Regions from separate parts of the Collinsella sp. AM15-2 genome, predicted to be linked through region 1. Evidence: riboswitches for the same ligand, from Rfam matches in the RefSeq annotation. Region 1 holds a riboswitch; the other holds the start of a gene.
What was found. Region 1 has a riboswitch for thiamine pyrophosphate ahead of thiM (hydroxyethylthiazole kinase). Riboswitches for the same ligand answer to the same signal wherever they lie in the genome.

Region 1 (8,471 bases):
CGCTTGTCGGCATTGGCAGCCTCAACTGGAATCGCGAGCTGAGCCCCTGGGGATGCGACGGAACCGTGCGCGATGCCGAGCCCTTTGGCGGCCAGGCATCCGGATTTCTCGATGAGCTGTTGAACTGGATAATCCCAGAGGCCGAGTCGTCGCTTCCTCAGCCGCCCACCTGGCGCGGCATTGCCGGCTACTCGCTCGCGGGCCTCTTCGCGCTCTGGTCCCTCTGGCAAACCGACGCCTTTAGCCGCGCCGCAAGCGCATCGGGGTCGTTGTGGTTTCCCGACTTTGTCGATCGCGCCAGCACGGCCCCTTTTGCCGGCAACCCGCAGGCCGTCTATCTGTCGCTCGGCAAAAAGGAAACCAAGACGCCCAACCGCATGATGCGGCACGTACTTGACGACACGCGCGCAATGGAAACGTTGCTCGTTGAGCGCGGCATCCTCACAACACTGGAACTCAACCCCGGCAACCACTTTGCCCAAACCGACCTGCGCATGGCGCGTGGCATCCACTGGATATTGACGCATTAAAAATGGCGCCCGCGCGTACGCATGGGCGCCATTTTTTGATTCAGCTGGACGCAGTTGTTACTCAGCAGCCTCCTCAAGCTCGGAGACATCAAACTCAAAGTCGTTGCCGGGCAGAATGGCATTGAGCACGATGCCCACCAGCGATCCCACGGCAAGGCCCGAGAGCGAAATGGTCACGCCGCCCAGCTCCAACACGATGGCGCCGGCAGTGCTGTACGCAATGCCGAGCGAAAGCACGAGCACCAGGGCGGCCACCAGCACGTTGCGGTTATTTTGGAAATCAACCTGGTTCTCGATGAGGTTACGTACACCAACGGCGCTGATCATGCCGTAGAGCACGAGCGACACACCGCCGATAACGCATGCCGGCATGGCCGCAATGACAGCCGCGAACTTGGGGCAGAACGAAAGCACGATGGCGCAACACGCGGCAATGCGAATCACGCGCGGGTCGAACACGCGCGTCAGGGCGAGCACGCCGGTGTTCTCGCCATAGGTGGTGTTGGCCGGAGCGCCAAAGAGCGAAGCCAGGATCGTGGCAAGGCCGTCGCCGAGCAGCGTGCGATGCAGACCGGGATCGGCGATGTAGTTACGCTCGCAAGTGGAGCCGATAGCCGAGATATCACCGATATGCTCGATCATGGTCGCAAATGCCAGCGGCATGATGGTGATGATGGCCGTCGTGGCAAGACCGCTATCGAACTGCGGCCCAAAGAGTGCAAACACGGTGTTGTCCCACACGACGGGCAAGCCAACCCAGGGAGCGGCTGCGACGCCCGAGAAATCAACCTCGCCGAGCGCAGTCGCAACGGCATAGCTCACCACAACGCCCAGCAGAATCGGCACGATCTTGACCATGCCACGGCCCCAGATGTTGCAGATGACGATCACCGCCACAGCGACAACGGCAACAAGCCAATTGGTCTGGCAGTTGGCGATGGCAGAGCTTGCCAAGATCAGGCCGATGGAAATGACGATGGGGCCAGTCACTACCGGCGGGAAGAAGCGCATAACACGCTTGGCACCAAACGCGCGAAACAGGGCCGCCAGCACCGGATAGAGCAGGCCGGCACAAGCTACGCCCAGGCAGGCGTAGGGCAAAAGCTCGGCCTCGCCGTTGGGCGCGATTGCGGCATAACCGGCAATAAAGGCAAATGATGAGCCCAAAAATGCCGGCACCTTACCGCGCGACAGGAAGTGGAAGAGCAGCGTGCCCAGGCCGGCAAACAAAAGGGTCGCCGAAACCGAAAGGCCGGTGAGCACAGGCACCAGCACGGTAGCGCCAAACATGGCAAACAGGTGCTGCAGGCCGAGCAAGAACATGCGCGGGCGACCGAGCGACGACGCATCGTAGATGGCATCGGCAACGGCGGGCGTCGAGGATTGGGACATGGATGTCCTTTCATAATGGAAGGGCGCCCGGGCATATCGGATTACCTGCCCGAACGATACGATCCGAACCATTGTACGCGATGCATGCCGCTCCGACCACGACGCCCCTGCGAACGGCAGCACTACTTCCAGACACGCTCGGCAATGCGCCTAACCAGCGCAATCTTTGCCCACTGTTCGTCCTCGGTCAGCTTGTTGCCGATCTCGCAGCTGGCAAAGCCACACTGGGGCGACAGGTACAGGTTCTCGAGCGGCACGTACTTTGCGGCTTCGCGGATGCGCTCGACGATAACATCCTCGTTCTCGAGCTCTGCCGCCTTGGTGGTTACCAAGCCCAGCACGACCTTCTTGCCCGGGGCAACGTAGCTGAGCGGCTCAAAGCCGCCGGCGCGCGGCGTATCGAACTCCAGGTAGAATGCGTCGACATCCTCATGTGCAAACAGGTACGGCGCGATGGGGTCATAGCCGCCCTCGAAAGCATAGGTAGAGTGGTAGTTGCCGCGGCACACGTGCGTGTTAATGACGAGGTCGTCGGGCTTGTCCTCGATGGCGGCGTTGTTGAGCGCCACGCCCAACTCGCTCACCCTTTGCAGGTCAACCGGGCTCATGCCAGTCTTGGACACAAAGTCGGTATCGCAGTAAATGCCCCAGGTGCAGTCATCAAACTGGATATTGCGACAACCGGCGGCGTACAGGCCGGCGATCACCGTGCGATAAGCGGCTGCAATTGCGTCGGCAAGTTCCTCATCGGTCTTATAGACGGCGCGCAGGCTCTCCTGCTGGCCATCGCAGCGGTCGAGCGTAACCTCCGAGAACGTCTGGATCGGCGCCGGAATGGTCTGGCGCGCAACCTGACCCTCCCCCTCGAGTGCCTTGATAAACTTAAAGTGCTCGACGAAGGGGTGGTTCTCGCCGCTGATGGGGCCGGTCACCACGGCGGTGTCAGCCGTGGTCTCCTCGTCGTGGAACATATAGCCCGTACGCGAGGTGCGGCGTTCAATGCCGTTGAGCCCCCACATAAAGTCGAGGTGCCAGTAACTGCGACGAAACTCGCCATCGGTAATCACCTGCAGGCCAGCGGCCTTTTGCTTGTCCACCAGGTCGCGAATAGCCTCATCCTCGACGGCCTTAAGCCCCTCGGCATCAAGTGTGCCTGCCGCATAGGCAGCGCGGGCATCCTTTACGGCCTGCGGACGAAGAAAGCTGCCGACGATATCAGCGCGAAACGGCGCGTTCGGTTGAATTGAAGTGCTCATAGATATCTCCCTTTGCATTGGTTGCTTTACTGGGACAGAGTATGAGCGCTCATATAGCCATCGTAAAATATATGTTTATAACAGTTTGATATAGATGCTTCCTATATCAGTTTGGACTGCCATAAAGAGATTTGACCCGTGCAGAACGCAGCAGTCTAGATGTGCTGACGAATCGCTTCGATATAGGCCTGCCCGTAGCGCGTAAGTGTCGTGTTCTTGCGCGTGATGATGCCGATCTCCATGTACTCGTCTACATCGAGCGGAATGGAGATAATGCCGGGGCCGTTAAGTTCATGGCTGATCACGCCCGAACAAACCGTGTAGCCGTTAAGGCCCATGGCCAGATTGAACAACGTCGCACGGTCGCGCACGCGGATATTCTTGCGACGCTCAAAGGTCGAGGTCAGTTCCTCGGAATAATAAAACGAGTTATAGCTGCCCTGCTCATAGGACAGGAACGGGTAGTCCTCGAGATCTTCGAGCGTCACGCTGGCGTGGTCCGCCAGCGGATGGTCGGAGCACACAAAGACATGCGGCGTAGCGCAGAAGAGTCCTTCGAATACGAGCTCGTTGGCCGCCAGCATGCGCTCGATGACCTCGCGATTGTGCTCCGACAGATACAGGATGCCGAGCTCGCTTTTCATATGCGCGACGTCCTCGATAATCTCGTGGGTCTGCTCCTCGCGCAGGGTAAAGTCGTAGCGCGCGGCATCGAACTCGCGGATCACATCGACAAATGCATTAACGGCAAAGGAATAATGCTGGCAGCTCACACTAAAGTGCGGCACCTGCTCGGACGTGCCTTTGTACTTGCCCTCGAGCAGGTCGGCCTGGTCGAGCACCTGGCGCGCGTAGCCCAAGAAGGTCTCGCCTTCCTCGGACACAATGACGCCCTTGTTGGTGCGCTCAAAGATGTGTACACCCATCTCGTTTTCGAGATCGCGAATTGACGCGGTAATCGAAGGCTGCGACACAAAGAGCCGGCGCGAGGCCTCGGTGATGCTGCCGCATTCGGCAACTTTGACGACATATCTGAGCTGCTGGAGCTTCATGGCTTTCTCCCTAGACGTTCGTGACGTCGAAACCCGTCGCGTCCATCTGACGCATAAACGACGGCATCTCCCCCGTCGCGGCGCAGGCGGCAATCTGATGCAGAGCCCCGGCAACCGCATCATCTGCCGCAGCGCCGATATGCCAGCGCGCGGCAGCCGTGACGGCCTCGTTGGCATTGGCGACTGCAACGGAATTGGGAACGGCATCGATCATGGGCAAATCGTTATCGGAATCGCCGAATACGGCCACCTCGTCGGGCGTCAGGCCCAAAGCGCGCGCCAGCTCCAGCGCAGCACAGCCCTTGTCCCAGCCGGTCGGAAGAACGTCGAACAGGCGCACGCGGTTGTTGGGAAACACGAGCGAGAGCTCCGGCACCTCGGCGGCAACACGCTCGCGCAGCTCGGCGAGCTCCTCGCGCGAACGGGCACTCCAGATATTCGCCTTGTATACCGGGGCATCGTCAACGACAGGGCGACAGGGAGCCTCTTCGCCCTTGAGCCACGCGTTGCCGCCTGACTCCATGGCGCGACGCACACGCTCGGGATCGCTTGTCACGCAATAGGCGTCGTTGTCCCAAAAGTCATCACCCAGACGGTAGACCTTCAAATAGGTATCGTCGGTCTCTTGCTCCAGGTAGTCGGCCAGGCGCATAAGGGCATCGTTATCAGTTGCGCGCGAGGCAACCGCCTCGCCATCGACAAACATCACCTGGCCGTTGCAAAACGCACCGGTCGAGAAGCACTCGGAGCGATTGCGGAACATCCAGCTCATCGCGGACGGCTGGCGACCCGAAACCGGGCCAAAATGCAGGCCCGCCGCCTGCATGGCATGAATGCCCTCGATGGCGCAGTCGCTGGCGCCATCGTGTCCAGCAGGAATCAGCGTATCGTCCATATCGGTCAGCACAAGTTTGATCATAAGGTCCCCTCGGTCATTCTTTATCCCGTCTATTGTAACGACCTGCCAATAAGGGACAGGTTTATCTTGGCAGGTTTTATCTGGGAAAATGCAGCGCCCCTGTTGCCACCTGCCAAAATAAACCTGTCCCATATTGGCAGGTGCGCTAGTATAGGGAACAACAGATTCGATGCGGGAGTGCCGGCGGCGCAAACCACAAGGCTGAGAGGGCATAGGGCCCAATCCTTTGAACCTGTCAGTTAATGCTGGCGTAGGGAGCATGCCGCCTTTACAGGGGCGCTGTCTATGCACAGCGCCCCTTTTCTATGCCAAGGAGGCATGTGCAGTGATTGATTCGGAACAGCTTAAGCAACATATGGTCAAGGCCGTAGAGGAGATTCGAGCCACCAATCCGATGGCCGGCTCTATCACCAACACGGTGACGATCGACTTTGTCGCCAACGCGCAGCTCGCCGTGGGCGGTTCGGCCGCCATGGTCTATCTGCCCGACGAGGGCGAGGCGCTCGTTGCCGGCGGCGGCGCCATCTATCTCAACATGGGCACGCTCTTCCCCATCTACGAGCAAACGATTCCCCGCGCGGCCAAGGCGGCACACGACGCCGGCAAGCCCTGGGTGCTCGATCCGGTGGGTCTGGGCATCGGTAGCCTGCGCACCAAACTGGTAAGCGTGCTCAAGCAGTACAAGCCCACCATCGTGCGCGGCAACGCCTCCGAGATCATCGCGCTCGCCGGCCTGTGGGGTCTTGAGGGCGAGGCGGCCGATCTGAGCCGCGTACGTGGTGTCGATACCACCGACACGGTCGACGCCGCCCGCGATGCCGCCGTGGCGCTCGCTCGCTACACCGGCGGCGCCGTTGTGGTCTCGGGCGAAGTCGACCTGATTACCGACGGCACGACCGTGGCCAAATCCCACGGCGGCAGCCCGCTCATGTCCAAGATCACCGGCTGCGGTTGCTCGCAGGGCGGCGTGCTGGCCGTGTACGCCTGTGCTACCGATCCGTTTACGGCAGCAGTCTGCGGCACCGCCGTCTACAACGTTGCCGGCACGCGTGCCGCCGCCGTCGCCGATGCCCCGGCAAGCTTTAAGGTCGCCTTTATCGACGAGCTCTACCGCGCAACCGCCCAGGATATTGCCGACAACCGACTCGAGCTCGAGGAGGCATAAGCCATGTCCGAACCCGCAACCAATGCCGGCATGAACACGCTCGTCGCCGTGGCCATCGCCCCATGCGGCACCGGCGACGAGCTGTCCGCCGAGGTCGCCGAGGTCGTGCGCGTCATTCGCGAGAGCGGCCTTCCCAACCGCACCACCTCGATGTTCACCGAGATCGAGGGCGACTGGGACGAGGTCATGCAGGTCGTGCGCGACGCGACCTTTGTGTTAGCGAGCGAGGGCATCCGAACCGAAGTCGTGCTCAAAGCCGATATTCGACCTGGATTTACCGACACCATGACCGGCAAACTCGAGCGCATGGAAGCGCAGATCAAAAAGCAGGAGGAAGCACGATGAGCATCCGCGACAACCTTGATATCTCGGCCTATCTGGTGCTCGGCCCCGAAAACACCCTCGGACGCCCCGTGGGCGATGTGGTGGCCCAGGCGCTCGACGCCGGCTTTACCTGCATCCAGGTGCGCTCCAAGGTGGCAAGCGCCCGCGAGATCATCGCGCTGACCGGCGGCGCCGCGCAGGCAATCGCACAGGCTGGCAAGACCGGTCAGGTCGCTTTGCTGATCGACGACCGCCTGGACTGCGTACTCACCGCGCGCGAGCAGGGCATTGCTGTCGACGGCGTGCACGTGGGCCAGAGCGATATTCCCGTCGAGGTCTGCCGCAAACTTTTGGGCCCCGATGCCATCGTGGGCCTTTCGGCCCGTTGCGAGGAGATGCTCGAGTACGTCAAGACCGCCGACATGAGTTTGGTCGACTACCTTGGCATCGGCCCGCTCCACGAGACCGAGACCAAGCGCGACTGCGGACGCGCGGCCGATGGCTCTATCATCACCAAAAGCTTTGAGGACCTGGCCGCACTCCACGCGGCAAGCCCCGTGCCCATCGTGGTGGGCGGCGGCGTCAAGACGGCCGACCTGCCGCAGCTTAAGGCCACCGGCGTCGACGGCTTCTTTGTGGTGAGCGCCGTCTGCAGCGCCGATGATCCCTACGCCGCGGCCAAGGAGCTCGTCGACACCTGGCAGCAGGCATAGGCATAGGCCGAACAGCTGATTCGCAGCCTCATATCTTCAATAGCGGAAAGCGCATCCCAGTTTGGACCTCCATTCCGGGATGCGCTTTCCATATAGAGGCTCAACGGGAAACCGCATCCCAGTCTGAACGCATATTCCGGGACGTACTTTCCGAAACCCCACCGCTTGGGAAACTGTAACCCGTTCTGAGCGCTCATTCTGGGACGCGCTTTCCGCCGAGTCCACGGCAGCTTGCCCTACCCCGCCAGATACGATTCCAACGCCGGCAAGGTCGCCTCCGCATCGCGGCGACCAATCTGGTAGATGCGTTCAAGTTCATCGGGCTCGCGACACAGCGACGGCACCTTCACCGATTCGCTCGGCCGCACCACAAAGATCTCGCCGGCAGCCTCGCGACGTGCCAGGTCATCGAGCGTGGCATTGTAGACCTCATGTCGACGCTCAAGCGCTGCGACAAACTCCGGATAGTGACGGAACACGCGACGCAGCATGGGCATCACGCTGTTGGGCTGCTTCACAAAGCCCGCCGGCTGCGTGAGCACCACGATATTGCGGTCATACCCCTGCGCAAACAGCCATGCACTGGGAATAGAATCGGCCACGCCACCATCCAGATACTTATGCCCGTCAATAGCAACGGGACGCGTCGCCACGGGAATCGCCGACGATGCCCGGATCCACTCGATATCCCGCTCGTCGCCATAGGGCAGGTCGTGGTAGACGGCCTTGCCCGTCTCGATATCGGTACACACGCACGTAAACCGCATGGGGCAGGCGCGATACGCCTCCAGGTCGATGGGATCGCGCTCGATGGGCACCTCGTGATAGGCAAAATCGGCATTGAACATATCGCCGGTTCGCAGCCAGCTGGTCACGCTCGCATAGCGTTTGTCGGTGCAATAGACCTTGTTATAGCGAATGGCGCGGCCGATCTGGCGCGATTTAAAGTTGTAGCCAAATGCCGCGCCCGCCGAGACGCCCACCATATGGTCGCAGGTCAAACCGTGCTCCATCCAAACGTCGAGCACGCCCGCCGTATACATACCGCGGTAGCCGCCTCCCTCGAGCGCCAGCCCCACCGTGCTCGTCATATTTGACTGTGCCATGCGACCATCTCCGT
Region 2 (8,471 bases), on a different contig from region 1:
AATACCTCGCTTTGGGCTGGGCACGGCTTGCTCACACCAGTTTACACGCTCCCCGCCCCACAGCCACAGCACATCAAGCTTCCCCGCCGCCGCGGGCCCGCGCGTGATACGATGGCTCACGGTACATCAACCAGCACGATCGATCCGAAAGGAGCCTGCGTCATGGAGCGTCCCTGCGCATGGAAAAAGTACACGCCACAGCAAATCGAGGAGCTCGAGGAGCTTTGCCGCGGCTATAAGCAGTTTTTGAGCGAGAACAAGACCGAGCGCTTGTGCGTCAAGACCGGCATCAAGATGGCCGAGGAGGCGGGCTACGTCGACCTGGAGACTGTGATCGCCGAGGGCCGCGAGCTCAAGGCCGGCGACAAGGTGTTCGCCGCCAACCACGGCAAGGACCTGATGCTCGTCAACCTGGGAACCGCCCCGCTCGAGCAGGGCTTTAACATCCTGGGCGCCCACGTGGACTCGCCGCGCCTGGACCTCAAGCAGAACCCCGCCTTCGAGGCCGGCGACATGGCTTATCTCGACACGCACTACTATGGCGGCGTCAAGAGCTACCACTGGGTCGCTTCCCCGCTCGCACTCGTGGGCGTCATCTGCAAAAAGGACGGCACCACCGTCGACATCAACATCGGTGACAAGGCCGACGACCCGGTCTTTACCATCTCCGACCTGCTGATCCACCTCTCGAGCGAGCAGATGGCCAAGCCCGCCAAGGACGCCGTCGATGCCGAGATCCTCGACGTGATCGTGGGCGGCCGCCCCGTCAAGTTTGACGAGGACGACAAGGACGCCCCCAAGGAACCCGTCAAGCAGATGTTCCTGGATATCCTCAAGGAGCAGTACGACGTCGAGGAGGAGGACTTCCTCTCCGCCGAGATCGAGGTCGTACCCGCCGGCCCGGCCCGCGACATGGGCCTCGACCGCTCCATGATTCTGGGCTATGGCCACGACGACCGTGTCTGCGCCTATCCGTCCATGGTCGCCCAGATCAACGTCGCCAACGTGGAGCGCACGAGCATCACACTCATCGTCGACAAGGAGGAGATCGGTTCCGTGGGTGCCACCGGCATGACGAGCCGCTTCTTCGAGAACACCGTCGCCGAGATCATGACGCTCGCCGGCGAAGATAGCCCGCTGGCCCTGCGCCGTGCACTCGCCCACAGCCGCATGCTCTCCTCTGACGTGTCCGCCGGCTTCGACCCGGGCTACGCCGGCAAGTTCGAGACCAAGAACGCAGCCTTTATGGGTCGTGGCCTGTGCTTTAACAAGTACACGGGCAGCCGCGGCAAGGGTGGCTCCAACGACGCCGATGCCGAGTATGTGGCCCTCATCCGCGACATCATGGACGAGGCAGGCGTGGACTTCCAGACCTGCGAGCTCGGCCGCGTCAACGCGGGCGGCGGCGGCACCATCGCCTACATCATGGCCAAGTACGGCATGAACGTCATCGACTCCGGCGTTGCCGTCCTGTCCATGCACGCCCTGTGGGAGGTCGCCAACAAGGCCGACATCTACGAGGCCTATCGCGGCTACAAGGCCTTCATCGAGCGCGCCTAACCAACCCTTCATCAGTTGCGGTGAAATACGGACTAAACTGGCCCCTAAACGGCCAAAACAGACCGTATTCCACCGCAACTTCTTTTTTGGCAGAGGAGAGTCCATGCTGCAGGTCATCATTTCGCCCGCCAAGCAGATGCGTGCGGCCCAAGATGCTTTTGAAGTCCTGGGCATTCCACCTTTTGCGCGCGAGACGACTCACCTCCACCGCGCACTGCTAGATATCGAACGAAATGAAGGCAGCGGCGGCCTGCAGGCGCTATGGAACGTGAGTGACAAACTGCTGGGGCCTTGCCTCAACACCCTGCATGAATTTGGGCCCATCCTGAAAAACGGCGATCTCGACAATCCCGCACTCGCCCGTCACCTCTCCCCTGCCGTCATGTCCTACCACGGCATTCAATACCAGAGCATGGCGCCCGAGGTGATGGATTCCGCGCAGCTCGCATGGCTGCAAGACCATCTGTGGATCCTCTCGGGCCTTTACGGATGCGTACGCCCCTTTCATGCCGTTGAACCGTATCGGCTGGAGATGGGCGCGAAGCTTGCCGTCGACGATGCCCGAGACCTCTATGCGTTTTGGGGCGACAAGCTCGCACGGGCCATCGCTCCGGCGGGCTCCAACGCTACGATCGTCAACCTCGCGAGCGCGGAATACGCCAAAGCCGTTCTGCCCCGCCTCACCACCGATGCCACGGTCGTCACATGCCTCTTTGGCGAAGGCATCCGCAACGGCAAGCCCATCCAGCGCTCGACCGCCAGCAAAAAGGCACGCGGCTCCATGGTGCGCTGGATGGCAGAAAACAAGCTCGAGGATGCAAGCGAACTTACCGCATTCAACATCGGCTATCGACACATCCCCGAGCTTTCAGACAAAAACACCCTGGTTTTCATGAACGCGCAGGCACAATAGACCCGCCGTTTCCAAACACCTCGTTACTCCGCCAAGCCATCGGCCTTTGCAATCTCGCTCGTCGAGCCATCTTGGTAGGTAATCTTAACGTGCTCCACCTCGGATACCGCAGCGCCCGCCGGGGGCTCCAAGCGCCATTCCGTCAGCGCAATGTCCATGGTCGTGGGCACGTCCCCTTGATCTTTGAGCTTCACCGTCAGCGTTTTGAGCGTCGCATCAAACGTCACGCGTTCGATTTCTTCGCCCGGAATAGACCCGCCGCTCAGCTGCAGCTGCACAAACTCGTCGCGCGGATACCAATAGTCGCCCGGCGCGGCAACGGTATTGCCGCCCGTAACCTTCACTGTCATGATCGGCAGGGCATCGTCGGCCTCGAACTCCCATGCAGCGCCGCCGCGACCACCAAACGTCCAGATACAAAAGGCAATCACCAGCACGGCAAGCACCGCAAAACCAATCGCGACCAACCCATGGTGCGCACGGCTTTCCTCGGCCGATACATCCCATTGTGTCTCTCGATATAGATGCTTGTCTTCCATGTACGTCTCCCCACAGGCACGCTCGTTAGGCCAATCGTACCCATTCGAGCTATACTTGAGCCCATTACATAAACGGGGAGCTTGCAGGACAAGACGGCAGGCTGAGACTGGGCGCGCCCGCCCTGACCCGCAAACCTGATATGGGTAATGCCAACGAAGGGAGCCGTGCCAATGAGCACACAGACCGAGCCCAAGCTCGTCACGCAAATCGACTTCGCCCGTGCCGGGCAGATCACGCCGCAGATGAAGGAAGTCGCCGAGCGCGAGCATCGCGACCCCGAGTACATCCGCGAGCGCGTGGCCGACGGCCGTATCGCCATTCCCGCCAACATCGTGCACATCAAAAAAGGCATGCGCGCCTTTGGCGTCGGTGAAGGCCTGTCCACCAAGGTCAACGTGAACTTGGGCATCTCGGGCGACAAGGCCGATGCCGCCGAGGAATGGAAGAAGGTCAAGATCGCCGAGGACTACGGCGCCGACGCCATCATGGACCTCTCCAACTCGGGCAAGACGCGCCAGTTCCGCCAGCAGCTCATCGACGAGACGCCGCTCATGGTGGGCACCGTCCCCATGTACGACGCCATCGGCTACATGGAAAAGCCGCTGGTCAAGCTCACCAAGGACGACCTGTTCGAGGTCGTGCGCGCGCACGCCGAGGACGGCGTGGACTTTATGACCATCCACTGCGGCATCAACAAGTCGGTCACCAAGACTTTTAAGGAGACCGGCCGCCTGATGAACATCGTGAGCCGCGGCGGTTCACTGCTGTTTGGCTGGATGGAGGTCACCGGTAACGAGAACCCGTTCTATGAGTTCTACGACGAGTTGCTCGAGATTTGCCACGAGTACGACGTGACGATTTCGCTCGGCGACTCCTGCCGCCCGGGCTGTCTCTACGACTCCAACGACGCCACCGAGACCGCTGAGATGATCGAGCTGGGCAAGCTGTGCAAGCGCGCTTGGGCCGCCGGCGTCCAGGTCATGGTCGAGGGCCCGGGTCACATGGCGCTCGACGAGATCGCCGCCAACATGAAACTGCAGAAGCGCCTGTGCCACAATGCTCCGTTCTATGTGCTCGGACCGCTGGTGACCGATATCGGCGTGGGTTACGACCACATCACCGCCGCCATCGGCGGCGCCATCTCCGCCAGCTCCGGTGCCGACTTCCTGTGCTACGTGACACCGGCCGAGCACCTATGCCTGCCTAACGCCCAGGATGTGCTCGACGGCCTCATGGCCACCAAGATCGCCGCACACGCCGCCGATATCGCCAAGAAGGTGCCCCACGCCCGCGACATGGACGACAGGATGGGCCAGGCACGCCGCAAGCTCGACTGGGACGCCATGTGGAAGTGCGCGCTCGACCCGGTTACGGGCAAGAAGCGCTACGAGGAGTCCCCCGCCGCCACCGAGGGCACTTGCACCATGTGTGGCAAGATGTGCGCCGTCCGAACCGTCAACAAGATCTTCGAGGGCACCACGATCGACCTTGGCATGGAGGACTAGCCCTGTCGCCGCGGCCGCTTCTGGCGGCGAGCCGGTGCCTGTCAATTGTTGACGTGTGAACATTTGCTTGCATTTGCGTAAAGATTGCATCGCCCGCCCGGGTTCGACATAGAGTCGGCCCGGGCATCTTTATAATGCTGGCTTATAGACCCATTTGATTCCGACCGAACAAGGGAGCGAACATGGATCGCAGTAAGGTACCTGCCGTTCTATCCATCGCAGGATCCGATTCCAGCGGTGGCGCCGGCATTCAGGCCGACATCAAGACCATCACGGCGCACCGCCTGTATGCCGAGACGGCCATCACCGCCATCACCGCACAGAACACCCTGGGCGTCACCGCCGTGCAGAACATCTCCCCGGATATTGTCGCGGCGCAGATCGATGCCGTTTTTGACGATATCCGCCCCAACGCCGTCAAGATTGGCATGGTTTCCTCTGCCGAGATTATCGATGTTATCGCCGACCGCCTGAGCGCCTGGAACGCGACAAACGTGGTAGTCGACCCCGTCATGGTAGCCACCTCGGGCGCGCGGCTGATTGCCGAAGATGCCGCCGAGGCGCTCACCCGCCGCCTGTTCCCGCTAGCGACGGTTATCACGCCCAATATTCCCGAGGCCATGGCCCTGCTCGACTACGAGGTCGACTCCGAGCGCACGCAGCAAAATGCTGCCATGCTCCTCACCCGCCGCTTTGGTTGCGCATCCCTCGTTAAGGGTGGACATCTTGTCAACGAGGCCAACGATGTACTGGCCGAACCCGCGCCACTCGATGACGAGGGCAACCATCTGGGAGATCCACTCACCACGTGGTTCCGCCACAAGCGCATCGAGACCGACAACACACACGGCACCGGCTGCACGCTCTCGTCCGCCATCGCCTGCGCGCTGGCCCAGGGTATGGATCTTGCCGATGCCGTCAACGCGGGCAAGGCCTACCTAACCGGCGCTCTCGCCGCCGGCTTTGACATGGGCAAAGGTTCCGGCCCCGTCAACCACATGTGGCAATATTAAGATTCGCAGCCCAAAACCGCCGCAAAGGGGACAGGCACCTTTGCGGTGGCTCCCACAAACATCTCGATCTGTAACAGTAACTCGGCAAAATCGACCCTAGATGTTACAGATCAAGACAAACAATCGATATCGACCTAAATAATCTTAATCTGTAACATCTAGCCCGTTTTCGGCCTTGGAACTGTTACAGATCAAGACAAACAAACGAAACAAGCCCCCGCAAGGGGAACTCTGTGGTGGTTTGGGGCCGTGCTACTCACCGAGCATCTCTTGGAGCTTGGCTGCCACGGCATGTCCCAAGCTCTCGTGGCTTTCGGGCATCATATGCAGGTAGTCGATATCGCCCGGCTCGGCAAACTCGGCGGCATTCAAAAAGTCGCAGCCAAACTGCTCGGCCACGTGCGCGTAGTACTCGCCAAAATGCTCCGAGGCCTCGACGGAATGCTCGTCAAAGTCGGTCATATACACATCGGCGATTTGCGGCTTGATCTTGATAGGAGCCATCAGCAGAATGCGTGGACAAGGCGCGGCGTTGGTCCACGGAAACGCGCGGACGGCGCGAATCAGCGCCATAGCGCCACGGGCGATATCGGAAGCTGTCACGTTAAAGACCGTCTTACAGTCGTTGGTGCCTAGCATGATCACAATGGCGTCCAGCGGCTTATGGGCCTCGAGCAGCATCGGAAGCGCGCGAATGCCGTTGAGGTTGGTGTCCAGATGGCACATATCGTCGCGCACCGTCGTGCGGCCGTTGAGCCCCTCCTCAATCACATGCCAACCCTCACCCAGGTCGCGCTGGGCCACACCACACCAGCGCACATCCTGCGCATAGCGCACCGCAGTGCCATCGCGCATACCAGCCGGATCATAGCCATAGGTGTTGCTGTCACCAAAGCACAGAACGTTTTTCATCTTGAGCTCCCCATTCAGTAAAAAGCCGACGGGGCGATCCCTCCCGTCGGCTTGGCATATCACATCACGCGCGCCGCTTACAGGTACTTGCGCCAGTCGTCCTCATCCTCATCATCCTCGGCGGCAGCCTGGGCCTGCTCGGCGGCACGAGCGGCTGCGGCGCGGGCGGCAACCTGGGCATAGGACTCCTCGTTGCGCTCGGGGAACTTTGCCAGCACGTGCTCGAACTTGGCAAAGTCCTCATCCCAGCGCGTAGAGGGCACGGCAAAGAACACCTGCTTGACCTTAAAGTCGCCCGACGCGAGCTCCTTACGGAAGAGCTCGGCTACCGCCTCAGCGTCAAAGCCGTTATTGTCGCAGCCCCAAGCACCCAGCACGAGCTTCTCGCGACCCAGCTCATCGCAGATGGCAAGGACAAAGCGGATACGGTCGCGCAGGGCATCCAACAGGGCGTCGTCGCTCACGCGGTACTCCTGGCGGGCACGCTTGACGTTGGGCGCAGCGGCCACAATCACGTCGGCATACGCATGCACGTGGTTACGGTCAAAGCGCACCGCGGGCACCACCAGCGCACGGTTGCGGTAGAGCTCGCAGTTGATGTTGCGGCGACGGTTCTCGCCGTACCACTTGCGCTGCTTGTCGAGCACGTTGTACAGGTACGAATCGGCGCAGAGCGTCGCCTCCTGGCCCAGGTAGCCCTGGATATAACCGCCGCCCGGATTGGTAAACGAGGCAAAGGCAAGCACGGCCATATCGCAGAACTGCGCATAGCCGCGACCGTTATCGAGGATTGCCTGCGTGGCGGAGGCATCAAGCACAGTGACCTCGGGCAGGACCGGAGCGGGCTCCTCAGCAGGCGCGGACTCAGCTTCGGCGATTTCCTCGGCAGGCTCCTCGACGGGCTCGGGCGCCGCCTCGACCTCGGCAGTCTCCGCGTTCTCGACGTCCTCGGCGACCTGCTCTTCGGCGGCCACAGCACTCTGAACCTTGGCCTTCATCGCCGCGACAAAGCCGGCAGGCATACCGTCAAACTCGCGAACACCGGCAAGCGAACGCTCGATATCCTTGGCGCACGCTTCGGACACAGTTGCCACGTGACGCTCGGCGGCCTTGGCACGGGCCTCGCGCTTGGGATTGGGCTGACCCGCTCGGTTGGACCTGCGGTTACGGTTCCTGTTGTCGACGTCTGCCATACGTGGCCACCTTTCCTGTCGCTGCCGCTATCGGCTTTTCCCATCCATGATACCCCGCCGCGTACAAAAAAGACGGCCCCGAAGGACCGCCTTTCACATCGTTTTACCGCGTCCGACAAGAAACGCTGCAATCCACCGCGCTAGTCGCGACGACCGAGGATGTTCAGGATGCGCAGGAACACGTTGATAATGTCCACGAACAGATTGGACGCCATGAGCACCGCATTGGGCAGCGTGGGCGGCACCGTCGTGGCAACATAGGTGTCGTAGCCAATAAAGCCGGCGAACACCACGATCACGATCAGGTCGGTGATGGTCTGCGAGACGCCCATGAACATCAGCACGATCTCAACCAGAATAGTGGCGAGCAGAATGCCAAAGCCGATGCCATATACGCGCTGGAAAAACTTGGGGAACGTCACGCCCAAGGCGCCAAAGACAAAGGTGATGGCGGCCGTGGCGATAAAGGCAGTGTTGATGGTGGGCAGGTCGTAGTTGGCAAGGCCAAACGACGCGGTCAGGCCGAAGGTACTCGCAAAGATTACGTAGCCCACAAGGGACAGACCCACGGACTGCTTGCCCGCAGCAGCCGACATCATGACCATGCCGACGATGGTTAAAATAAACGAGCCAAAGACCAGTGGCAGGGCGGCGCCGCTCATCATCATGCGCGCAAACGACATGGTGCTCGTAAAGTAGGCGCCGGCACCCATGGCGCAAAAGCCCAAGAAGATCAGGGCAGATATGGCGAGATTGTACGCGCGCGGCGACATCTCCTTGGCGCGACTTGCGCCGGTCTCGACGGGGCCGTTCTGATAGCCCTGGATATCGTTCA

Region 2: it holds a riboswitch for thiamine pyrophosphate, as region 1 does, so the genes downstream of both, thiC (phosphomethylpyrimidine synthase ThiC) here and thiM (hydroxyethylthiazole kinase) in region 1, are expected to answer to the same signal.

The regions. Positions count from the first base shown of each region.
Region 1 covers NZ_QRKO01000006.1:2,314-10,784, forward strand. Annotated here, with positions in the region: gene DW171_RS03895 (alpha/beta hydrolase) at 1-530, shown strand, start outside; gene DW171_RS03900 (uracil-xanthine permease family protein) at 588-1,922, opposite strand; gene DW171_RS03905 (5-methyltetrahydropteroyltriglutamate--homocysteine S-methyltransferase) at 2,045-3,178, opposite strand; gene DW171_RS03910 (LysR family transcriptional regulator) at 3,334-4,230, opposite strand; gene DW171_RS03915 (HAD-IIB family hydrolase) at 4,241-5,149, opposite strand; TPP riboswitch at 5,313-5,423, shown strand; gene thiM (hydroxyethylthiazole kinase) at 5,475-6,314, shown strand; gene DW171_RS03925 (thiamine-binding protein) at 6,318-6,659, shown strand; gene DW171_RS03930 (thiamine phosphate synthase) at 6,656-7,351, shown strand; gene DW171_RS03935 (patatin family protein) at 7,588-8,457, opposite strand.
Region 2 covers NZ_QRKO01000018.1:27,141-35,611, reverse strand. Annotated here, with positions in the region: gene DW171_RS08005 (aminopeptidase) at 163-1,560, shown strand; gene DW171_RS08000 (YaaA family protein) at 1,664-2,473, shown strand; gene DW171_RS07995 (hypothetical protein) at 2,497-3,012, opposite strand; TPP riboswitch at 3,076-3,191, shown strand; gene thiC (phosphomethylpyrimidine synthase ThiC) at 3,184-4,518, shown strand; gene thiD (bifunctional hydroxymethylpyrimidine kinase/phosphomethylpyrimidine kinase) at 4,701-5,531, shown strand; gene DW171_RS07980 (SGNH/GDSL hydrolase family protein) at 5,784-6,443, opposite strand; gene DW171_RS07975 (TIGR02452 family protein) at 6,521-7,636, opposite strand; gene DW171_RS07970 (Bax inhibitor-1 family protein) at 7,777-8,471, opposite strand, start outside.